Regions from separate parts of the Lysinibacillus sp. PWR01 genome, predicted to be linked through region 1. Evidence: riboswitches for the same ligand, from Rfam matches in the RefSeq annotation. Region 1 holds a riboswitch; each other region holds the start of a gene.
What was found. Region 1 has a riboswitch for S-adenosylmethionine ahead of ACEVFT_RS23695 (YezD family protein). Riboswitches for the same ligand answer to the same signal wherever they lie in the genome.

Region 1 (5,032 bases):
CGTGTGAATGAGCTATTTAAAAGTAAATAAATTGAATAACATACCGCAGCAATTGCTACTAATAAATCACCTGTATGGAATGTGAATGAGCCATGTGCTGTTAAGACGGTAATACCAATCATCGTACAAATGATCGCAAAGCTAACTGCTCGAGAAGGTAATTTTTTTTCAATAAAGCTGCTGAAAATCGGCACTAACACGACTGTTAGGCTCAAGATGAAGCCAGCATTTGAAGCAGAAGTAGACTGTAAACCAAATAAACTTAACGCGAACACAATGAATAATAAAAATCCTTGAATAGCCGCATATTTTAATGTTTTACCATTTACTTTGATCATCCGTTTGTAAAAAATAAGTCCTGCTACGAAAAATGCGATGATACAACGCAATGCCACCACATTATAAACTGCCAATGTTTCTAGCCCCATGACCATAAAGGTATAAGAGAGCCCCCAAAACATTGTGACAATAACCATCAATACATTTGCTTTTCCTTGGATACTCATTATGTTCACCTACCATCTGTGTACTAAAACAGTTTTTATACTAAAAATTACTATATATCTTGTATTGTGATTAGTAAAACGAATGTTTATAATGAATAGGATTAAAAAAATTCATGTATATAGAGGGATTGCGGATGAGCTTAGTTAAATACGAGATTTTAACAAAGGTGGCAGAGGTGGCAAGCTTTACAAAAGCAGCTGATGCACTAGGGTTAACACAGTCTGCTGTGAGTCATGCCGTGTCAAGTTTAGAAAAAGAATTTGGCTTTGCTCTCATTCATCGAAGTCGTGTAGGTGTAACATTAACGAGTGAGGGACAAACGATGCTAAGGGCAATGCGTCAGGTTTTGGATGCGCAGGAATTATTACAACAGGAAGCAGCTCATATTCTTGGCGTGACACGTGGTAAGGTTCGAATTGGTGTAATTTCAAGCATTTCTTCGAATTGGATGCCAGAAATTGTTCGCATCATGGATAATCAATTTCCAGGAATACAGGTGGAGTTACGAGAAGGAGATTACTATGAAATTGAACAATGGCTTTTAAGTGGTGAAGTAGAAGTCGGGTTCTTGAACGGTCAAAAGTCAGAGCAATATCAATTTACTGAGTTACAACAAGACCCATTATTATGTATTGTTTCCGATAATAGTCCCTTATTTGATAAGACAGAAATTGATATCGTAGACCTAGAGGATATGCCATTTATTATGACTTCCTATAAAGGGACAAATGATGTCAAGGTGCTATTAGAGCAATATCATATAAAGCCGAATATTCGCTTTGAGCTTTCTGAGGAGGTAGGGATTCTTTCTATGATTTCACATCATTTAGGGATTAGTATTTTACCCCAATTGGTTATTCAAAATTTACCACCAACATTGAAAGCGATTCCATTAAAGCAAGGTGGCTACCGCACCATTGGGATTGCTATGAAACACCATGCTTCACCCGTTACAAAGAAATTTGCAGAGATTTTAAGCGCTTGGTTAAATGAACAAAACAGCTCCCTACGATAGTCGCTATTGAAGCATATCCTTACATTACGTTAAAATAGTATTTGTATATATTTCAGAAAATAGGTGAGTGTATGGGGACATTACAAGGCAAAACCGTACTCATTACAAGTGGGGGAACACTTGAAAAATGGGATCGTGTACGAGGGCACACGAATTTATCAAAAGGCACAATGGGCTGTTATTTAGCAGAGGCGGCGCTGGCTGCTGGCGCTAACGTAGTATATATGCATGGTTACTTTGCACAGCTCCCAGAAAACCACAACAAAATGACATTGATAAAATTTGAAGGCATAGAGGATTTAGGACAAAAGGTGTGTCATGCTGTCCAACAACAACAAGTCGATATCGTCATTATGGCTGCTGCTGGCTCTGATTGGATCATTGACAAGGTGTATGATCAATCAGGTAATTTAATGGAGGAGGCGGGGAAAATGCCTTCCGACGAACCACCTATTATTCATTTTAAAAAGGCGCCAAAAGTGTTAGGACAAATCAAGGGTTGGCAACCAAAGGTAACATTAGTAGGCTTTAAGCTCGAAGCGACGGATGATGAGGAGTTCTTGCTAGCTCGCGCAAGACTGCGTATGGAAACAGCCAATGCTCAATTTATGGTAGCAAATAGCTCCCAGTCTTTATACGGAGGGGATGAGCCTCATTGGATCGTGCCTGCTGAAGGCCAACCAATCAAGGTGATGGGGAAGCAACAGACCGCACAAGCATTAATGGCCTGTTTACAAGAACAATAAAATCAAGAACTGTGCAGAGGCTATATTTCTGTGCAGTTTTTTTCTTTGCTTCTGTGGTTAGATATATTGACATAGCATACAATACGGTAGGATTATGTGTGAATAGTCTATAAAATTCTTACATTGCATAGTATTCAACTAGGTTTTCTAATATTTTGTATTGACATTCCTATAGCAGAATTATAGAATTATTTTCAAGAAACGCAGTACTCTTATCAAGAGAGGTGGAGGGACTTGGCCCAATGAAGCCTCGGCAACCGAAAAACAGGTGCCAAATCCAACAGATGGTGTCTGAGAGATAGGAGGGGCTATCAATCAGTTTGATGCGTTGGCCTCTTTATGATCAATAAGGATAAAAGAGAAGGGGTGTATCGTATGGCTCAGTCGGTAAAAGTAGATGATAAGAAATTAGAGGCAATTGCGAAGGCGATTCAAAATCTTGAATTTGGTGAAGTGCATATTACGATTCAAGATGGTGTGATTGTGCAAATTAATAGGCTTGAAAAGCAGAGATTTCCGCAGAAAAAATAACAATGATTTCAGTAGAACTTATGTCAAACGGCCACCTATAAGCATGAAGGATTTCCTTTGCTTACAAGTGGCCCTTTTTTTGTGTAAAGGCTAGCTATAAAAGCTTTTTGGTATAGGACCGATATGACGGCGATGATAAAGTAAAGGCTCTTTTTGAGCATTTGTAATGTCTATCACCTGCCCAATAAAAATGGTATGGTCGCCAGCATCAATTTGCTGAAACGTTTTACATTGTAAATTAGCTGCTGTATCATGTAAAATCGGTAGTCCAAAAGAGGAAGTTGACCACTGTGCTTGTGCAAAGCGATCAGGGATTTTACTTGCAAATAGTGTACATAAATGTTCTTGATCACTCGCTAAAATATTGACCGCAAAATTTGGCGCAGCCGTAAAATAAGGATGGAGCTGAGATTTTTTATCGAGTGACCACAAAATAAGGAGCGGGTCGATTGAAACAGATGCAAAGGAATTGACGGTTAAGCCAATAGGTTTTGTGTCATGACATGTCGTGACAACTGTTACGCCTGTAGGATAATTACCTAATGCTAATTTAAAAGCAGCTACTAAATCTGTCATTCAAATCACCTCTTTATGAAATTAGTGAACGGAGTTTGTAGGTAAACGAAACTTTTTTTCATATCCTACTAGTAACTCCTTTTCTTGAGTAAATTTTAAACCAATCAAACATACAGGTAAAGGTAATGGGGAAAGAAAGGGGAATGGCCATGACTTTATATTTTGATCATCTGGTTCATCAAGTGGAATCACCAGAAAATATAAAGGTTTTCTTCAATAAACGAAATGTCCATACAGTGAATGGTGGGCAGCACACGATGTGGGGGACTTATAATACGTTAAGCTACTTTGGCTTAAGCTATATTGAACAAATTGCTATCTATGATCGTGATTTATTTGAGCAAGCGGCACAATACCCTTATTCCCTACATTATACGTTTAAACGTGATCAAGAGCGCCAGGGATTTTCTCGAATTGCCCTGCGCACAAAAAATATTGAGGAAGCGGGTCGGCGCTTGCGAGCATTGGGCTATGAAGTATATGGGCCAGATGCATGTAGCCGAACAAGACCAGATGGCACTGTTGTAGAATGGAAGCTACTGCATTTTGGCAAGCCAGATCTTCCAATCGATTTTCCATTTTTGATTGAATGGGCGGAGGAAGATGAAGAGCGTTTGGCTCAACTAAAGGCAAGTGGTGCCATTGATGTAAAACAGGCTATAACGATGGAATCCATCCAATTCTATGTCAAGGACATGCAGGCAACCGTTCAGCTGTGGCAACAGGCGTTGCAGCTACCAGAGCCTGTGCAATATGAGCAGTATATGTCACTACAGCTACCGAATATGCGTTTAGATTTCTATAAGGAAGAGAGCGCAGTAGCCATGACACTCGGTCATGTCAAAGAAGGGCCATTTGGCGTGACATTAAAAGATCCAAAACGTACAAAGGAAACGTTAGTTTGCCCAGGCGCTTTTTATTGGATAAATCGATAATGAGAAAAAGGCTGGGACACAACTAACTGAGACCTTCATAAAGACGAATAATCTTTAACAAACATGATAACTAGAAAAACCGAACTATTCCGAAACACTTCGTATGCGTTTTAGTGGATAGTTCGGTATTTTTTATGGGCTGAAACACTTTTGTCCCAGCCTCTTAACATAGTATTGAAAAACAAATCAATCAATAGAATTTTTGTGAAAAGTGAAAATGAATTTCCATTGCAGGCTACTTGCTTTCCTGTGGGCGAGCGCCGAATCACTTCCTCCGCTAGCACTTCGTTTAGAGCTTTGCCTGTCTCGCTATCCCAAGGGAGTCAAGTAGCCCTCCACTCCAACCCATAAATATCTAACTTTTTAGCAAAGGTTTTCAGATAAAGTGAAGGTGTTCATTACTCTTTATGAAGAGGTGTTGTCACGCATCACTTCTCCACATTGAAAATAAGAGTTTATCCCCTCTAAGAATATAGATAATAGGCGATTTAATCGCTATGCTACTATGAAAAAAGTAAAGCCACTTTGCAGAATGGTTGATTGGAGTGGAGCCAGCGTCACTCCTAGGGGATTGAGTGAGCGTCACAGAGGAGACTCTGGAGCGAACGTAAGTGAGTGAAGCGGCTCATCGGACGCCCCCTGGAAAGGACGCTGGCGGAACGGAAATCAACCCCTCACCTTGCTAAAAGGTTTTTTTGTTAGTAACATGATCTTTTTTCAAC
Region 2 (9,330 bases), on a different contig from region 1:
ATAGCCATACAGCGCTGAGATGCTGCGCCATATGCTGCTCCTAAAAAGGCATTTGCGGTTTGTTCTAAATTGGCGTCTGGCATAACAATCATGAAATTCTTTCCACCACCAAATGCTGCCACACGTTTATTATGCTTTGTCCCAGTTTGGTAAATATATTCAGCAACAGGCGTGGAACCAACAAATGAGATAGCTTGAATCTCTTTGTTTTCTAACAATTCATCCACTGCCTCTTTGTCACCATTGATAACTGTCCAAATACCATCTGGCAGACCCGCTTCTTTCCATAATTGGCTCAAGTATAATGCTGAAATAGGTACACGTTCAGATGGCTTTAGAATAACGGCATTCCCCACTGCAACAGCCATACTTGTAATTGCGAGAGGTACCATAACAGGGAAATTGAATGGTGCGATCGTAGCCACTACGCCAAGTGGCGACTTGGCAGAAAAGGCATTAATATTACCACCCACATTAACGGAGTACTCCCCTTTTAGCATTTGTGGGGCACTGATCGCCATATCCACTGATTCAATCCCCCGAACAATTTCACCCTTCGCGTCTTCCTTTGTTTTCCCACTTTCCTGGCAAATCACAGCGATAAGCTCTTCCTGCTTTTCTACTAACAGCTGACGGAATCGATGTAATACTTCTACCCGCTTACCAATGGATGTTTTTTTCCATGCTGGAAAGACTTCTTTTGCAAGCCGAATAGCATGCTTTACCTCGTCTCTAGAAGCAAGCGGTACTCTTGCAATGACCTCACCTGTTGATGGATTATATACTTCTGAGAATCTGTTACTTGTACCTGCTACCTCTTCTCCTTTGATAAAATGTGTTAGCGTTTTCATTTCTTGCTGAACTGTCATAATGGATCACTCCTTCATCGTCTTATTGTTCAAAATCAAACTCGTCTTTTGTGAAAAGGGAACTTGATTCATCGGCTTGTTTAATCACCTTTTTCTTTTGAGTAAGCATATAGAAAATCATCACAATGGCCACAATAACGCATGTAAATAAAATTTGTGAGCGCATTGACTCTATAAAGAACATCGCAATGAGTAATGCTGTTGTTGCTAGTATTGTGAAATACGTTAAATACGGGAATAGCCACATCTTCACCTTTAATAGCTCTGGATTTTCTTGTTCAATCTTTCGTCGCATTCTTAATTGTGAAAAGGCAATGATTAAATAAAGAATTAACGTAATAGCACTACAAGAACTTAATAAAAACATAAATACTTTATCTGGCGAAACATAATTCATTATGACCGCAATATACGAGAAAAATGTTGCGGCAAGTATGGCATTGACAGGTGCACCATTTTTGTTTAATTTTAAAAACGCTTTTGGTGCTTCTCCTTTTTCCGCTAAAGAAAACACCATTCGTGATGTAGCATAAAGTGCTGAATTTAGGCACGATAATACTGCAGTTAAAACAACAAAATTCATAATTTGTGCAGCAGCAGGAATACCAATATAGTCAAGTACCGCTACATAAGGACTTGTTAAAATATCTGAGGAATGCCAAGGTAATAGCGTCACAACAACTGCTATAGAACCCACATAGAAAATTAAAATACGCCAAGTAATAGAATTGGTAGCTTTCGTAACAGCTGCTAAAGGTTCATCCGATTCACCAGCAGCAATGGCCACGATCTCTGTCCCCATAAAAGAAAAAATAACTATGACGACACCCATTAGAACAGCGCCAAAACCGTTTGGTAAAAAACCACCCTGCTCAACTAAGTTGGTCATACCTACAGCATTAAAGTTGGGGGCGATACCAAAAATAATAAATGCACCGAGACCAAGAAAAACGACTATACTTGCAACCTTAATAAGAGAGAACCAATACTCAAACTCACCAAAAGCTTTGACAGAAAGAACATTTGTTAAAGTAAGTGCTACGGTTAATAACAGACTTACTAGCCATAAAGGAATCCCGTCATACCAATATTGAATAATGGCTGCTGCCGCTGTTGCCTCTAAAGCAATCGCAATCACCCAGAAAAACCAGTACAGCCATCCAATCATAAAACCTGCCCACGGACCAATGGCTTCATGTGCATAGTGTGCAAATGACCCACTCGTTGGATTGACAGCCGCCATCTCACCTAGCATACGCATAACTAATACAACGATAATTCCTGCAAATATATACGATAAAATTGCCCCTGGGCCAGCTAAGTTAATGACCGAGCCACTTCCCATAAATAGACCAGCACCGATTACTCCGGCAATCGCAATCATCGTCATATGCCGCTTTTTTAATCCTCTTTGCAAATGCGTTTGTTGCCCCATATCTGTCACCTCTTTTAGTAAATTGCTTGATCGCTTACAAAAATCTTACATCTTTCATAACGTTGAAGTAATAGACAAACTGTAAAATTCTATACTTTTGTTTTATACATAATGTAAAATAGACTAAATATTCTTAAAATAATTTAAAAACGATTTTCTAAGATAATTTGTAGCACTAAGCAGAAATAATCAAAATTAATCTGAAGATAAGTATGTCAAAAGGAGGGGCAAAATTGAGCCCATTTCAACTAAAAGTACTAGATGTTTTGAACAATAAATATTTTCAAAAGGCAGAGGTAGTAGCAGGACATGAGGGATTAACAAGAATCATCAAATGGGCACATGTTCTAGAAATCATACATGTTGATAATTTTTTAGTTGGTGAAGAGTTAGTATTAACAACGGGGATAAGTCTCCAACATAGCATTGAGGACTTTACTGCATTTATAGAAGCCATCATTCAAAAAAATTGTGCCGCTCTTTGTATTGAATATGGCTCCTCTATTCAAGCAGTTCCTGAAGCAATATTGGCACTAGCTAACCGTCATCAGTTTCCTATTATCGTTTTTCATGAAGCGGTTCCTTTTGTTCGTATTACACAGGATTTACATAGCCAAATTATCAATCAGCAATATTTATTGATCTCTTCGCTAGAATCTTACTCACAAGCTTTGAACAAAAATGCAGTCTTAGGACAAAACACAGAGGATATTTTACAAAATATGTATAATGAGTTAAAAACACAAATCATGTTTTCCATTAAGGGACGGGCGCCTATCTTTTTTCCGAATATGGCACACAAAAAGCGTCAGCAATTACTAGCATTGCACAAGTCTACTCAACAATTTAAACATGAGCCTATTTTTATTTTTGATCAACATTATGCTGATTTAACACTTTATCGGGAAGATGGGCTTTTCTCAGAGTTTGAATTATTAATATTGGATCGTACAGCAACAGCGTTAGCACAGCTTTTAATGCGAGAGTTTTATATTGAGGAAAAAAAGAATATTGAGGATGCTTCGATTTTAGCCGATTGGATTGATCAAAAACTGTCTAAGGAGGAAATCTATAAATTTATCGTTACACATTACGCTAACTACACACAATCTAGTGGGGCTGTCTTTATTTTAGCCTCTCCTCATACTTTGACAAAGGCACAAGAGGATATTGTCTATAGTAAGCTTTATTATCGTAATCTCTTTGAGCAGCATGGCTTTATTCCGTTTTTGTTTGAAAGAAAGAGCTATGTTATTTTTATTTTACTTCATACAAAAGATAGTAAAGCCACTCGTGATATGTTAAATAACCTGTTTTCCTCCTTACCCAAAACTGAATTTTATAAAAAGCAGCAAACACAGGGCTATCAGATAGCCGTTGGGAAAGTGGTTTGTGATGTTGATGAAATTCCTAAAAGCTATCAAACTGCCCTAGAAACCTTATATATTTGTCGAAAGGTACAAACGTCCTCGTTCTTTTATGATGATCTGCATTTATATCATTTAATCTATAAATTACAAATGCAAGTGAATTTACAGGAAGTGATATACGACTATTTACAGCCCGTTATTGAATACGATGAAAAATACAATAGCAAGCTCCTCGAAACATTACAGGTGTATTTACAAACAAATGGCTCTAAACAGCAAACAGCGAACCAATTGTTTATTGTGCGTCAAACACTCTATCACCGCTTAAAAAAGCTTGAAAGTTTACTAGGTAAAAATTTTATGAAGGGGCATAACCGCATTACACTTGAATTTATGCTACTAGCCAATTCATTGATCGAGGATAAGAGCTAGAAAAAAAGTTGGCACGCTCAAAAGGGGATCTCCCCTCCTATGCGTGCCCCTTTATTACCCTTTCACAACTACATCCTGATACAGTCCAGGTCTGCGATCATCGTAAACAGGGATTCTTCCACGTACTTCATCGACAATAGAAAAGTCTACATCGATCACCGCTACTTCCTCGTCCTCAGCACCAACCCAAAGTACTTCTCCCCAAGGCTGAATAATCATAGATTGCCCATTAAAATTTTCTACCTTTTTCGAAATACGATTAACCGCTATGACAAAGCATTGATTTTCAATTGCACGAGCCTGCAGCAATGTTTTCCAATGGTCAATCCTTGGAGTTGGCCACTGCGCTGGTACAAATAATACCTTTGCTCCTTGTAATGCATGGGCACGTAACCATTCTGGGAAGCGAATATCATAGCAAATAACACCAGCAGCTTCAATGTCACCTAGAGCAAAACGATTCATTTCATTCCCTGCCTCTAAGTAAAGATGCTCGTCCATTAAACGAAAAAGATGTGCCTTGCTATATTCCCCTACAAGCTCTCCATTACGATCAAAGGTATACATCGTATTATAAAATTTGTCGCCTTTCTTTGTTGAAACAGAGCCACCAACAATATGTACATCTAGTTCCTTAGCTAGTTTAGCTAAAAAGGCTTTTGTCCGCTCCCCATCGCTATCCGCTAGCTCAGGCAGTTTTTCCAAAGCATAGCCTGTATTCCACATTTCAGGTAACACAATGATTTCTGCCCCTTGTTTTGCAGCTTCTCGAATCTTATCCTCAGCACGTGCAAAATTTTCTTCAACTTTGCCAAAGCCAACATTTAATTGAATACAACCGATTTTCATATCTATTCCTCCTCTAGACAATTAACAGAAAAAGTAATACTATTTGCTTCATATTCTTCAATAATAATTATTATATTCTGAAAAAGGTGATTATGCATGGAATTCTCTAAAAAACTACAGCAACTACCCACTCAATTTTTTGCAGCACTCGTTCAAAAAGTAAACACGGCCTTAGAAGAAGGACGTGATGTCATTAACCTTGGGCAAGGAAATCCCGACCAACCCACACCTCCTCACATCATTCAAGCATTACAGGAGGCGGCTGAAAACCCACAAAACCATAAATATTCACCATTTCGAGGTATTGCTGAATTACGCCAAGCAGCTGCCGACTTTTATCAACGTGAATATCATGTGGAACTAAATCCTGACACGGAGGTAGCGATTCTTGGTGGGACAAAAATCGGTCTAGTTGAACTACCTTTAGCTGTGTTAAACCCTGGCGACACGATGCTCTTACCAGACCCTGGCTATCCAGATTACTTATCAGGTGTCGTATTAGGAGATGTTAATTTTGAAGTGATGCCACTTTTTGCTGAAAATGATTTCTTACCTGATTATGATGCATTATCTGATGAAGTGAAAGAAAAGGCAAAGCTACTTTACCTAAATTACCCGAACAATCCTACAGGTGGTACAGCAACACTTGCGTTTTTTGAAGAAACTATTCGTTTTGCGAAGGAACACAATATTATCGTATCACATGATTTTGCTTATGGAGCAATAGGATTTGACGGTAATAAACCAATTAGCTTCCTACAAGCAGAGGGTGCAAAAGAAGTTGGGATTGAAATGTATACCCTATCAAAAACCTATAATATGGCAGGTTGGCGTATAGGCTTCGCCGTTGGGAATGCCGAGATTATTGCTGCTATTAATCTTATTCAGGATCATCTGTTTTGTAGTCAATTCCCTGCTATTCAACAAGCAGCAACAGTAGCACTGACAGCTTCCCAACAATGTGCGGATGAACTACGAGCTACTTATGAGCGTCGCCGAAATGTACTCATTGAAGAAGCTCAAAGAATCGGCTGGCATGTTACGGCTCCAAAAGGCTCCTTCTTCGCATGGCTCCCTGTACCACTAGGCTATACAAGCGAACAATTTGCCGATCTATTGCTTGAAAAAGCTGATATTGCTGTGGCAGCTGGCAATGGTTTCGGTCAATATGGCGAAGGCTACGTCCGTATCGGTTTGCTGGTAAGCGAGGAACGTTTACGTGAAGCAATCCATAGAATCGAGCAGTTACAATTATTTAACAAATGACAATATCATCAATAGATTATTTGTGAAAGGTGAAAAGGCCTTCCACCCCAATCCATAAAAGTGTTATCGTCTTAACAAAGGTTGTACAAATAAAATGAAGGTGTACACTACTCATTTTTATTGAGGGTTGTTGTGACTAATCATCTCTCCACATTGAAAATAAGAGCCTATCCTCTCTCTAATCATACAAATAATGAGTTATTTTGTTCACTACTACTAGTATGAAAGAGGGAAAGACATTTTTACAGAATGGTTGATTGGAGTGGAGCCAGCGTCACTCTTAGGGGGATTTAGCGTCACAGAGGAGACCCTGGAGCGAACGGAAGTGAGTGAAGCGGCTCATCGGACGCCCCCTGGAAAGGACGCTGGCGGAACGGAAATCAACCCCTCACCTTGCTAAAAGGTCTATTTCTGCTAGTGACATGATCTTTTTTCCACAACATGTGTCCTGTAGCTAACTCTAGCTACAGGATCATTATTTTTCAATTTTCCTTGGCTGCCCTAAACCATTTTCTAATGGATAAAATTGAACATGACCTGTTTCATCATCCAATTTTCGAATATGTTGAATACCTTGTACCTCAGCGAGTACTAGGTCAGCAGTAATAACAGGATTTCCCCCTTTTATTAAATGCCCACCTGACACAACACCCCATTGATCACTCATAGAACCATGGAAATGTGTTTCATATCCCCCATCACGCTTACACACCACACCAGAGCCTTGAATAAATTCAAGTGGTCCATCTTTTTCAACCACATCACTAAAACGAACTTGAATCTGAGCTGTTGCATCTGGCACTAAATATACAAAGCTACTTTTTTGAAAGCTACCAATACAGCTAACAATCGTTGCTGACTCAATATGATTCTCTTCACAGAGCGCCTCAATTCCCTCAATGATATCTGTCCCTGTTAGAAGACGAGCACTAATAACCCTACCAAATGAACCTATACCATAATTAACTCTCACAGACATTGTTATCCCTCTTTCACGTCGAAATATTATAATTATATAAAAATTTTAAAAATTAATTATTGACTTACTATACCCTATAAATTATATTAGTTCTATCGGAATTACAAAAAAATATTATAAATCTCTTATCAAGAGTAGCTGAGGGACTGGCCCTATGAAGCTCGGCAACCTCCTTTTTAAAGGAAGGTGCTAAATCCTGCAAACGATCTTCGTTTGATAGATAAGAGAGGACATCTTTTCATGAGCCTCTCTTAGTTTGTAAGAGAGTTTTTTTATTTTCAAAAAACCGATAAAAACAATCTTGGAGGTAGTTTTCATGAAAAAGAAAAATAAATTTTTAGTAGGTTTAGCAAGTTTAACATTAGTAGCAGCTCTAGCAGGTTGTGGCTCTAAAGAAGATAGTAAAGGCCAAGCTGAGGCAATTGATGGAAAGAAAATCGTCGTAGGTGTCACTTCTGGTCCACACGAGCAAATTGCAGAAGTAGCAGCTAAAGTAGCAAAAGAAAAAGGGCTAGAAGTAGAGCTAAAATCATTTTCTGACTATGTTTTACCTAATACTTCCTTAGCTGAAGGTGATCTTGATGCGAACAGCTATCAACACGAACCTTTCCTCGATACATTTAATAAAGATCATGATACAGATTTAGTCCCAGTGGGCAAAACGATTTTGAATCCAATGGGTATCTACTCTGAAAAATATAAATCCTTTGATGACATTCCGGATGGTGCAACATTTGGCCTACCAAATGACCCAACGAATGGAGCACGTGCCCTCTTTGTTTTACAAGAAGCTGGCTATATTAAGCTAAAAGATGGCGCAGACTTAACAGCCTCGATCCGTGATGTAGAAGAAAACAAAAAGAATTTAAAATTCATTGAATTAGAGGCAGCTCAAATTCCTAAACAGCTTAGTGAAGTAGATGTAGCAGCTATTAATACAAACTTCGCATTAGAAGCTGGCATTAACCCTAAAGACGACTCTATTTTATTGGAATCTACTGACTCTCCATACGTGAACTACATTGTCGTACGCGCTGAAAATGAAAATGACCCAACAATTAAAAAGTTCGTTGAGGCTTACCAATCTGATGAAGTACGTCAATTCATCGAAGAAGAATTCAAAGGTTCAGTAATCCCTAGCTGGTAATACATTCAGGAAGCTTCTATAAGCCGAAGAATCTGCCGAAATTCCTCTATGGGAAGACGAGCAGATTCTTGCTTTTTAGAAGGTTGAGAAAGGAGCAAACAATCGCATGATTCAATTACAAAATATCTCAAAAGAATTCAAGTCGAAAAAAGGCATCATTAAAGCTGTGGATGGGATCAATCTTCATGTAAAAAAGGGACAAATTCATGGTGTGATCGGCTATAGTGGTGCTGGTAAAAGTACACTCATTCGTTGTGTTAATCTACTAGAACGTCCTACAGCAGGAAAAGTAGTGATAGACAATGTAGACATTACAACCCTTTCTCTTCATGAATTACGTCAAACACGCCAAAAAATCGGGATGATTTTCCAGCACTTTAATCTATTAAAAACAGCAACAGTTTACAATAATATTGCCGTTCCCTTAAAGCTACTAGGCTATAAAGAGACGGAAGTAAAAAACCGTGTAGCTAAATATGCTGAAATTGTAGGCTTAACAGATAAACTAGATAGTTACCCAAATCAACTTTCAGGTGGTCAAAAACAACGTGTGGCTATTGCACGTGCCTTGGCACAGGAGCCAGAGATTTTACTTAGTGACGAAGCAACAAGTGCACTTGACCCTGAGACAACAGAAGCCATTCTTGAATTGTTGTTAAAAATTAACCGTGAATTAGGCATTACGATTCTGCTCATTACACATGAAATGAATGTGATTCAAAAAATTTGCGATGAGGTTTCTGTTCTAGAATCAGGGAAAGTTGTGGAATTTGGCACAGCTATTGAACTTTTTGCAAAACCGAAGCACCCTACAACGCGAAAGTTTTTAAATACAATTTCACAACGTAACTTATCCCCTTCTCTTATTGAGCAATTAAATGTTTCAGGTAGTGTCATCCGTTTAACATTCCTTGGTGAAAGCACTGGTAAGCCATTATTAGCAGAAGTCACTAAGGTATACGATGTGCAACCAAATATTTTAA
Region 3 (9,330 bases), on a different contig from region 1:
AATTCCAGATTTCAAGAAATCCTTTGTTGTAAAGGAGCCTGTACCATAGGCAAGCATGTTTTGTGGTGCACTAATTGGTAATAAGAAGCCAAAGCTTATGACGAATTGTTGCACAATAACAAAACCAACTTGATCAACATTAGCCGTTAATGTGGAGGCTAAAACGATAAACACAGGTATAAGTGCTGAGGCTAAGCTAGTTGCGCTTGCAAAGCCTAAATGAATCAAAATGTTAAATAAAGTTACGAGTGCGATGGTTGCTAGTAAAGGCATAGTATCTAGCCCGAGTGAACCAAAAACTTTATCTGATAACCATGCAGCACCTTGCGTATTTAGTAAAATGGTTCCTAACATAATGCCTACCGCAAAGACGATAATTGTTCCCCATGGAATATGAGGCTCAACTTCCTTCCACGAATACACACCGATTTTAGGCATTAATAGAATAGCGATAGCAATAATTGTGACTGTTGTCGTATCAAATGGATGTAGCTTTCCTTCAGTTGCCCAGAAAAATAGTAAAACTACGGATGTAATGATTAAACGAATTTCAGGAGCCTTTAATGGGCCAAGCTCTGCAAGCTGTTTTTTGATGACCTCTTTACCACCTTCGATATTGCTAGTCTCAGGTTTAATTAAAGCAATCATAATGAAAAATAAAAAGATAGACATAATAATTGAGAAGGGGGCGGCATAAAGTAGCCAAGCACCCCATGAAATATCCACATTAAATTGCTCTTGGATAAAGTTTAAAGCCACCATATTTTGAGCTGCTGCAGTCTTAATACCGATATTCCAAATGGAAACTGCTTGTACCGAAGTAATAACTAATAAGGCAGCAAGCCGACTATCACGTGGTAAACCAAAAGCTGCCACCATTCCAAGCAATATCGGTACTACTGCGCCAGCACGTGCTGTAGCAGAAGGTACAAAAAATGCGAGGACGATAGAGACTAAAATAGCGCCAAATACGATAGCTTTTGTTTTCGTTCCTACCAATGAAAGAATCCAAAGAGCAAGTCGTTTATGTAGATTAGTAATTTGCATTGCTGCCGCTAGAAAAAGAGCTGCTGCTACTAAAGCAACGGCAGAATTACTAAAGCCGCTTAAAGATAATTTTAATGCGCTAGCTGTTCCTAGCTCTGTAGTTGGATCCTCCATTGACGGAGCGAGTCCTAGTAAAACAGTTACTAGCGCAATGATCATGGCCGAGCTCACAGGATATGAAACGGCCTCTGTAACCCAAAGGATGACTGCAAAAGCTAAAATGGCTAAAGCTCGTTGCCCAGCTATAGGTAAATCACCGTTATTAGGTAAAAAAGTAATAATAATCAGTAAAGCGAAGGCCAAGCCAATCCATAGTGGCTTTAAATTACGTTTTGAAGCTTCTTGATTTGGTGAAGACATATTTTCTCATCCTTTCTACGATAAAAATGACGATTATTATCCATAACATCGGCCTAGATAATGTTTTATTAAGATAAGAATATATCTTTTTTATTGTAGAAAAAAAACTACGCAGAATAGGTGTTTTTTACAGCAATATGAGTAGATAAAGAGAAAATACATGGTCACAAAAAATACAAAAATATCCATAAAAATATTATTTCTTTTTCTTAAAGGCAGAAGTTACTTTAGGCTCTGTACCATTGACTAAACGTTTAATATTTTCTATGTGCAGGATGATGGCTATGCCAAAAAGAAGAACAGCTATAATGGTTGGGCCAATGCCAGGAATCCATAAATAAGTGGCTGTACAAAAAACGAGATAAAACTCTAGAACACCAACAATTAAATAATTTGTTGCAAAGGATAAAATAACAAATAAAATAAGTGCAAATAAACCAATCTTCCAATCGACAGCAAGTAAAATTCCGATAATGGAGGCAGTTCCTTTTCCGCCATTGAAGCCCATATAGAAAGGGAAATTATGACCTAAAATGACCCCAGCAGCCATAATGTAGGTAAGCAGCCATATTTGTTCTTCTGTTAAATGAGTGAAGTCCGCTAGATAAAAATGTGCACCGATAATAGCTACAACGCCTTTGCCAATATCGATGAGGGCTACTAAAACGCCATATTTCCAGCCGAGGGAAAGAGTAGCATTAGAGGCACCGGCATTGCCGTGGCCCGCTTTTTTTAAATCAACCCCCGATAAAAACTGTGCCACTTTAGAGCCGTGAATACAGCCAATTAAATAGCCAATAATAAGAAAAGTGATCACGGCCTTTACCATAAAAATCCTCCTCTCAAAATTTTTTCTAAAATAGTGTATGCGTTCATATTACGTATAAGAGCAGACAGAAGTTTCGGAAAAAATAAAATTTACATGTTGACAGAAAAAAACTCTATGTTTATACTGTGTAACAACGATGGAAATTGAATCTCATACTCTTATCAAGAGCGGCGGAGGGATAGGCCCTATGATGCCCGGCAACCAGTAAGTAACGAGCTTACTAAGGTGCTAATTCCTACAGATTCTTACTTGGATCTGGCAGATAAGGGGAGGAAAACTTGCAACCGCAACCCTCTTCTTAGCTGAAGAGGGTTTTTGTTTTCTACAGAAAAATCCTCCTCATCTCCGGTACCATCGTAAAAAAAATAACCATTTGGAGGTACACAATGACAAATTTTAAACCAGAAACATTGCTGTTACATGGCGGTCAAGAGCCAGACCCAGTGACGGGTTCTCGAACAGTTCCTGTCTATCGCTCAACTGCTTTCGTATTTAAAGACACTGCTCATGCGCAACGTCTTTTTGCCTTAGAGGAAGCAGGGAACATTTACACAAGGATTACCAATCCAACTGTTGATGTGTTTGAAAAACGTGTGGCTTTATTGGAAGGTGGAACAGCAGCAGTAGCACTTTCATCTGGTGCAGCAGCTATCGCATTTTCCATTTTAAATCTAGCTGGAGCTGGTGATGAGATAGTAGCAGCTAGTTCTTTATATGGTGGTACTTATAATTTATTTGCTAACACATTACCAAACTATGGTATTAAAACAATTTTTGTAGATGAAACAAACCCAGAGAATTTCAAGGCGGCGATTACTGATAAAACAAAAGCAGTCTTTGCTGAAGTGTATGGTAATCCAAGCTTAAAGGTTTTAGATATTGAAGCAGTAGCTAAAATTGCACATGATAATGGTCTACCATTAATTATTGACAGTACGTTTGCTTCTCCTTACGGTTCTACACCTATTGAATACGGTGCAGATGTTGTAGTACATTCAGCAACTAAATGGATAGGTGGTCATGGTACAACTTTAGGGGGCGTTGTTGTAGACGCTGGTAAGTTTGATTGGACTAGTGGTCGATTCCCAGGTTTTACTGAACCAGATGCTTCTTACCATGGTTTACGTTATGGAATTGATACAGCTTCTGCGGCCTTTGCTACGAAGCTACGCGTACAATTATTACGTGATTTTGGTCCAACATTAAGTGCAGATGCTGCCTTTAATTTATTACAAGGTTTAGAAACGCTTCATTTGCGTATCCCTAAACACAATGAAAATGCATTGGCAGTGGCTGAATATTTACGAAACCACCCATCTGTGGAGTATGTAAATTATAATGGCCTGGAAGATTTTCCAACACATGAATTGGCAAAGAAATATTTAAGAAATGGCTTCGGTTCAGTGCTTACATTTGGCATTAAAGGTGGACGTGAAGCTGGGCGAAAGCTTATTGATAGCGTAAAGCTATTTTCACATGTAGCAAATGTAGGTGATGCTAAGTCATTAATTATTCATCCTGCTTCCACTACACATCAGCAACTATCAGCAGACGAATTAGTTCAAGCTGGTGTAACCGAGTCGCTCATTCGCTTATCCATCGGTTTAGAGGCAATAGAGGATATTATTGCTGATTTAGATCAAGCCATTACACAGGCAACAACTACTGAACAAACAGTAGAAGCCTAAGCTTTAGAACATAGGGAAGAATGTTGTAGCGTTTACGTATTTTCTCATTCGATTGGCCTCATTTGGTAATGCGTTAAACGTTGCTACATCAACCAATTGCTACATCCGTTAATTATCAGAACCTTATAAAAAATAATACCAAGTAATTTTATATGTATTATTGACTTAATTAAATCCTTGTTATATACTAGGAAATAAGTTAAGGGTACGAAAATTCTTGTTAAAAAAGGTAAATGTTTTCATAAGTGCTCCCCCACTTTTGAATATATAGAAGAGCAGTTGCCTAGCCAGTAACTGCTCTTCCCAAAAAAACTGATGATAAAGGAGTGTTTAAAATGGGTAATATCTATAGTGCACAAAACATTGTATCCTATCTAATATATGAGCTAAATGAAGGGCATGTCTTTGTCAACAATAAGTCCATTCAACACCTTCTTACATCAGTCGAAAGAAAATGGCAGCAAGTCTTTGGTCATACAGCATTTCAAGAACATGTTTTTGCTGAAGAGGAAGACTATACTGTTAAGGAAGTATTTGAGGCATATGAACAGTACGGTGTGAGCCATATCTCACTTCCTGCGACAGAGATTTACTTAAAATATGGTACATTTCAATTAGTGGAACGTACGTATGCAATACCAAATTTTACAGAAGAAGAAATTAGTCTTGTTCAACAAGCTTTAGCACAATATCGTTATCAATTGCTTTCAAAAGCAAGTTAAAACCCCCTCATATATTTAAGCTCATTCTCTGCTGCTACAGGGAATGAGTTTTTTCTTTAAAGGGATTGTTATGAATGTCCGAGCATACATATATATAATAGAAGAAAGACATTCGTATATTGAAATGTAAATAGTCAATATTTGTTCAAATCTTATAGAATGATTAATAAAACGTATAATAAAGGGAATGAAACCGATTTCTTTTGCACATCTAGAGAAAACAAATGTCCTTCCTAGAAAGATTTTTCTTGTGCAATGTATGTATTTGCGTTACAATTTTCTTTAAGTTAAATTTTGAATTATTTGAATTTGTATGTGTTCCAACACATATAGAAATAGCGAAACTCATACAAAGAAGAGTTGTTGGCTAAAGACTGCGGTGGGTGTCAAATAGTCATGACACAACCCCATGGAGAATTAGCTTTAATGAAACTGCGGAATGTAAGTTGGAGGGAATAACAAGAATGGCAACTATAAAGGCAGCGATTTTAGGATTTGGAACGGTAGGTCAGGGGATCTACCATATTTTAAATGAAAAACGAGAAGAGCTAAAAAATAAATTAGGTATTGAATTAGAGGTAGCGAAGATTTTAGTGACAGATGCTAGTCGCGAACGTGTGCCAGGAACAGCACATTTAATGACAACAAGCATGGATGAAGTCTTAGCAGAACCAGGTATGCAGGTTGTGTTTGAAGCAATTGTTAACGAAGAGCCTGCATACAGTTATTTAAAGCGAGCAGTTGAACATAAATGTCATGTTATTACAGCCAATAAAGTGATGTTTGCCAAACGAGGTTTAGAGTTGCAGGATCTTGCAAAAGCTAATGGCGTTTTTGTAGGCTATGAGGCTACTACTGCTGGTGGTGTACCTGTTATTAAAACAATGAAAAATATTTTACTTGTAAATGATGTAAGTCGTATACAAGGCGTCTTAAATGGCACATGTAACTATATTTTAACAAAAATGCGTGCACAGGGCTGGTCTTTCGAAACAGCTTTAAAAGAGGCACAAGGCTTAGGTTATGCTGAAGCAGATCCATATAATGATATATCTGGGCAGGATGCATTTAAAAAATTAATGATTTTAAGTGCCTTAGCTTTTGGAGAGCAACCAGATTGGTCAGATGTAGAAGTGATTGGGATCGATAGTATCTCTGCTGAACAAGTTCGTGAAGCGTGTGAAAATGGTCTGCGTTACCGCCATGTAGCTGAAGTGGAGAAACGGGCTGACGGTAAAATTATTGCTAAAGTCGGTCCACAACTAGTTGATAAAGAGCATCCACTTTATCCAGTCGATGATGTGTTTAATGCGGTGGCATTAGAGACTAACTATATTGGTACATTAACATTAGTTGGTCCTGGAGCAGGGATGTACCCAACTGCGAGTGTCATGGTAGAGGATTATGCTGAAATCATTGGGAAAAGAGCAGGATTTGTTGTCACAATCTAATAAAAGCTTTAAAAAAGCCCACCATTCAACAATGTTTAATTGTATGAATGGTGGGTTTTTAGTCTTCATCTTTGACGTCAATATCCTCTGGAATAGGAGTAGAACGCCAAATTTCAATTTCCTCTTTAATACGTTCCAATTGTTTAAAATAAGTGCTGAATTGGCCACTATTGATTAGAATTTGTTGTCCATCGTAAACAGAACGGATGCGTCCTTCGTAAACTAGACGCATTACTTGATCCTCAGGCATACCGAGATCAAAAGCTGTCTCTTCAATTGTTTTATACATACGATTCGCTCCTTTTACTGTTTTTATTATAACGTCCATTATTGAGAAAGCATACTGTGGTAATGAAAAGAAAAGTAAAAATGATAATTGTTTGATTTTGGATAAATATGTATGATTAGTATTGAGAACGTAGTGAAGCGGGGATGAGTTGATAAATGTTAAATCCATTGTTTGTATTACTAGCAGCTATTCTATGGGGGATGACTGGAACTGCCCAAACCTATTTGGACCAAGGGGTATCTCCAATAGCAGTGGCCACAATTCGTTCTGCAATTGGTGGCGGTTTATTATTAGCCATTACGATTTTATTGCGGAAAATTAACTTTTTAAGGTGGTCGTGGAAATGGACGATTTTAGCTGCGGCTAGTATAGCTCTTTTCCAAGGTCTTTTCTTCTCATCCATTCGTCTAACAGGTATAGCCATTGGAACTGTTGCTACTATTGGCAGTGCACCGGTGTTTTCTGGTGTTTTAGAGTGGCTATTATGGAAAACACGCCCCACAGCGGTATGGGGACTTGCTACATTGATGGCCATTATCGGATGTCTTTTATTATTTATGAATAATGGAGAAGAGTCTGTTCACATTGGCGGATTCACACTAGCACTTTGTGCAGGTCTAGCCTTCGCATTTTATACAAACATAAGTAAAAAATTAATGGCACAGGAAGATGCATTACCAGCAGTTGCTATGACGTTTTCCATTTGCACGTTGTTTTTACTGCCGTTTTCCCTAGAAAATGGATTTTTTTGGTTAGGAAATGTGCACAACTTATGGACAATGCTGTTTATGGGGATTATGTGTACAAGCGTAGCGTATTTATTGTTTTTAAATGGACTACAAAAAATTAGTTCATCCACAGCTGTAACACTTTCATTAGCAGAACCATTGACTGCAGCAATTCTTGGTGTGTTTTTAATTGGAGAACATTTAAGTATAGTATCTTGGCTTGGGGTAGCAATGTTATTAGGAGGCATTGTTGTTTTAACACTAGGTGGAAGAAAAAAGCTAAAACCTTAAGAAATTCTTCATTTTTATAATAGCTGGTTTTTAAGATTTGAGAGATACACTTATATTTGAGAGCGAGGTGTATATCATGACGAAATTAACAGTTCTTGTTACAGATGACGATCAAGATATTCGTGATGGTATTGAAATCTATTTAAAAAATGAAGGCTATCATGTCATTAAAGCAGCAGATGGCTTAGATGCATTAAAAAAGCTAGAGAACAATGAAGTACATTTAATTATTTTAGATATCATGATGCCAAACATGGATGGAATTACAGCAACCTTTAAAATTAGGGAAGAGCGCAATATTCCAATTATCATGCTGAGTGCAAAGGCGGAGGATGGCGATAAGATTCATGGATTATCGGTTGGAGCAGATGATTATGTGACAAAGCCATTCCATCCATTAGAGCTATTGGCACGTGTAAAATCTCAGCTACGACGCTATGTTCAGCTAGGGACGTATAGTGAGGGTGCTGCAAAGGTGGAAATCGACGGACTTGTTCTTGATGAAGAGGCAAAAGAGGTTGTATTAGAAGGAGAGGCTGTTCGACTAACCCCGATAGAATATAAAATTACGGAATTATTAATGAAAAATGCAGGGCGTGTGTTTTCGATTCGTGAAATTTATGAACGTGTTTGGAATGAGGAAGCTTATAATGCTGAAAATATTGTAGCTGTTCACATTCGGAAAATACGTGAGAAAATTGAAGCTGATCCGAAAAATCCACGCTATCTAAAGGTGGTATGGGGCGTTGGCTATAAAATGGAAAAATAAACTAGAGAAGTATATGACAATTGCAGGATTTGTAGCAGGCGTTGTTGGACTCATTTATTTTGGTGTTTATGCCTATCAAATTGTCAATTCTCGCTCCTCAGAAGTTTTACAGTTACTAGAAAGAATTTTTTAGAGGAGTGTAAAGACTTATGGTGAAAAAATGGAAATCCCTTCTCGTATTAATGTGTTTAATCTGGACGGTTTTCGGTGTACTTACTTTTTATCATGTGGGTTATCAGTATATTGGAAAATCATATTTCGAATCGGAAAATTTCCAGCATGAAATCGATAATTTCACTGCAGAACTAGGACCGTTAGTAATCAACGTTCCGAATGCACAGGAATTAAAAAATAAAATAGAGATTACCCAAACTGAAATAGAGGATCATCGTAATTACTACGGTACATTAGGACAGCAAATCGATAATATTAAAGCACAATATGAACAGCGCATTCAGGAAGCTGTAGATGCCAATGCAACAGAATTAAAGACAAAGCTAGAGACTGAACGCGATACTAAAATTAAAGATATTACAGCAAATTTTGAAAATGATGAACATGTACGAAAGAAGATTCTTGCAGAAAAAGAAGCGCTTATTGATAAATATATCAAAGCCGCACAAAGTGAATCCAAAAGCTTTAGTAAGACCTACGACTATTGGTCTTATGAGTTGACAAATACAGAAACAGGTAAAATTTACCGTTCTGGTGATGTTTCTGAAAGTAGTGCCTATAAAATAAAGTATACTGATCGAAAACCGCTATATGCATGGAATATTAGTGATAATTTAAGAGATATTTTTTACCGTACAGAAACGTATGTGAATGTAGATGACCTTTACGAAACGACAGAATATACAGGTGTAGTAGCTATCTCTAAAAAAGCAGTAATGTCAGAAGATGTGATACAAGGAGGATACCAACAATTTCAACAGTTTCAACGCAATCAATATACCCATTACTTTATTTGGATTACAAGTATTATAATGGCCGTCTTTGTTTGGAGGGGGCGTAAGGACGTATTACAGATTGTTAGGAGCATGAAGGAAAAAGATCTTTTATCAAAGTATAAAATTGATGTGCAAATTATTCTTTTGTTAATAACGGGCCTTATGTATTTCATTTCAGCACAAGTTGTTTTTGAATCGATTGAATA

Region 2: another riboswitch for S-adenosylmethionine. It lies ahead of ACEVFT_RS00700 (MetQ/NlpA family ABC transporter substrate-binding protein); the one in region 1 lies ahead of ACEVFT_RS23695 (YezD family protein).
Region 3: another riboswitch for S-adenosylmethionine. It lies ahead of ACEVFT_RS03025 (O-acetylhomoserine aminocarboxypropyltransferase/cysteine synthase family protein); the one in region 1 lies ahead of ACEVFT_RS23695 (YezD family protein).

What each region holds. Positions count from the first base shown of each region.
Region 1 covers NZ_JBHERJ010000099.1:10-5,041, reverse strand. The annotation lists gene ACEVFT_RS23710 (DMT family transporter) at 1-506, opposite strand, end outside; gene ACEVFT_RS23705 (LysR family transcriptional regulator) at 641-1,522, shown strand; gene ACEVFT_RS23700 (phosphopantothenoylcysteine decarboxylase domain-containing protein) at 1,594-2,268, shown strand; SAM riboswitch class I at 2,478-2,573, shown strand; gene ACEVFT_RS23695 (YezD family protein) at 2,644-2,799, shown strand; gene ACEVFT_RS23690 (flavin reductase family protein) at 2,890-3,375, opposite strand; gene ACEVFT_RS23685 (VOC family protein) at 3,525-4,310, shown strand.
Region 2 covers NZ_JBHERJ010000005.1:28,046-37,375, forward strand. The annotation lists gene ACEVFT_RS00670 (CoA-acylating methylmalonate-semialdehyde dehydrogenase) at 1-869, opposite strand, end outside; gene ACEVFT_RS00675 (amino acid permease) at 892-2,304, opposite strand; gene ACEVFT_RS00680 (PucR family transcriptional regulator) at 2,538-4,106, shown strand; gene ACEVFT_RS00685 (carbon-nitrogen family hydrolase) at 4,161-4,955, opposite strand; gene ACEVFT_RS00690 (pyridoxal phosphate-dependent aminotransferase) at 5,052-6,221, shown strand; gene ACEVFT_RS00695 (PPC domain-containing DNA-binding protein) at 6,697-7,200, opposite strand; SAM riboswitch class I at 7,323-7,427, shown strand; gene ACEVFT_RS00700 (MetQ/NlpA family ABC transporter substrate-binding protein) at 7,517-8,347, shown strand; gene ACEVFT_RS00705 (methionine ABC transporter ATP-binding protein) at 8,454-9,330, shown strand, end outside.
Region 3 covers NZ_JBHERJ010000021.1:134,904-144,233, forward strand. The annotation lists gene ACEVFT_RS03015 (SLC13 family permease) at 1-1,407, opposite strand, end outside; gene ACEVFT_RS03020 (glycerol-3-phosphate acyltransferase) at 1,604-2,236, opposite strand; SAM riboswitch class I at 2,392-2,505, shown strand; gene ACEVFT_RS03025 (O-acetylhomoserine aminocarboxypropyltransferase/cysteine synthase family protein) at 2,623-3,924, shown strand; gene ACEVFT_RS03030 (hypothetical protein) at 4,260-4,646, shown strand; gene ACEVFT_RS03035 (homoserine dehydrogenase) at 5,111-6,097, shown strand; gene ACEVFT_RS03040 (MerR family transcriptional regulator) at 6,156-6,386, opposite strand; gene ACEVFT_RS03045 (DMT family transporter) at 6,542-7,405, shown strand; gene ACEVFT_RS03050 (response regulator transcription factor) at 7,482-8,174, shown strand; gene ACEVFT_RS03055 (hypothetical protein) at 8,152-8,307, shown strand; gene ACEVFT_RS03060 (histidine kinase dimerization/phospho-acceptor domain-containing protein) at 8,324-9,330, shown strand, end outside.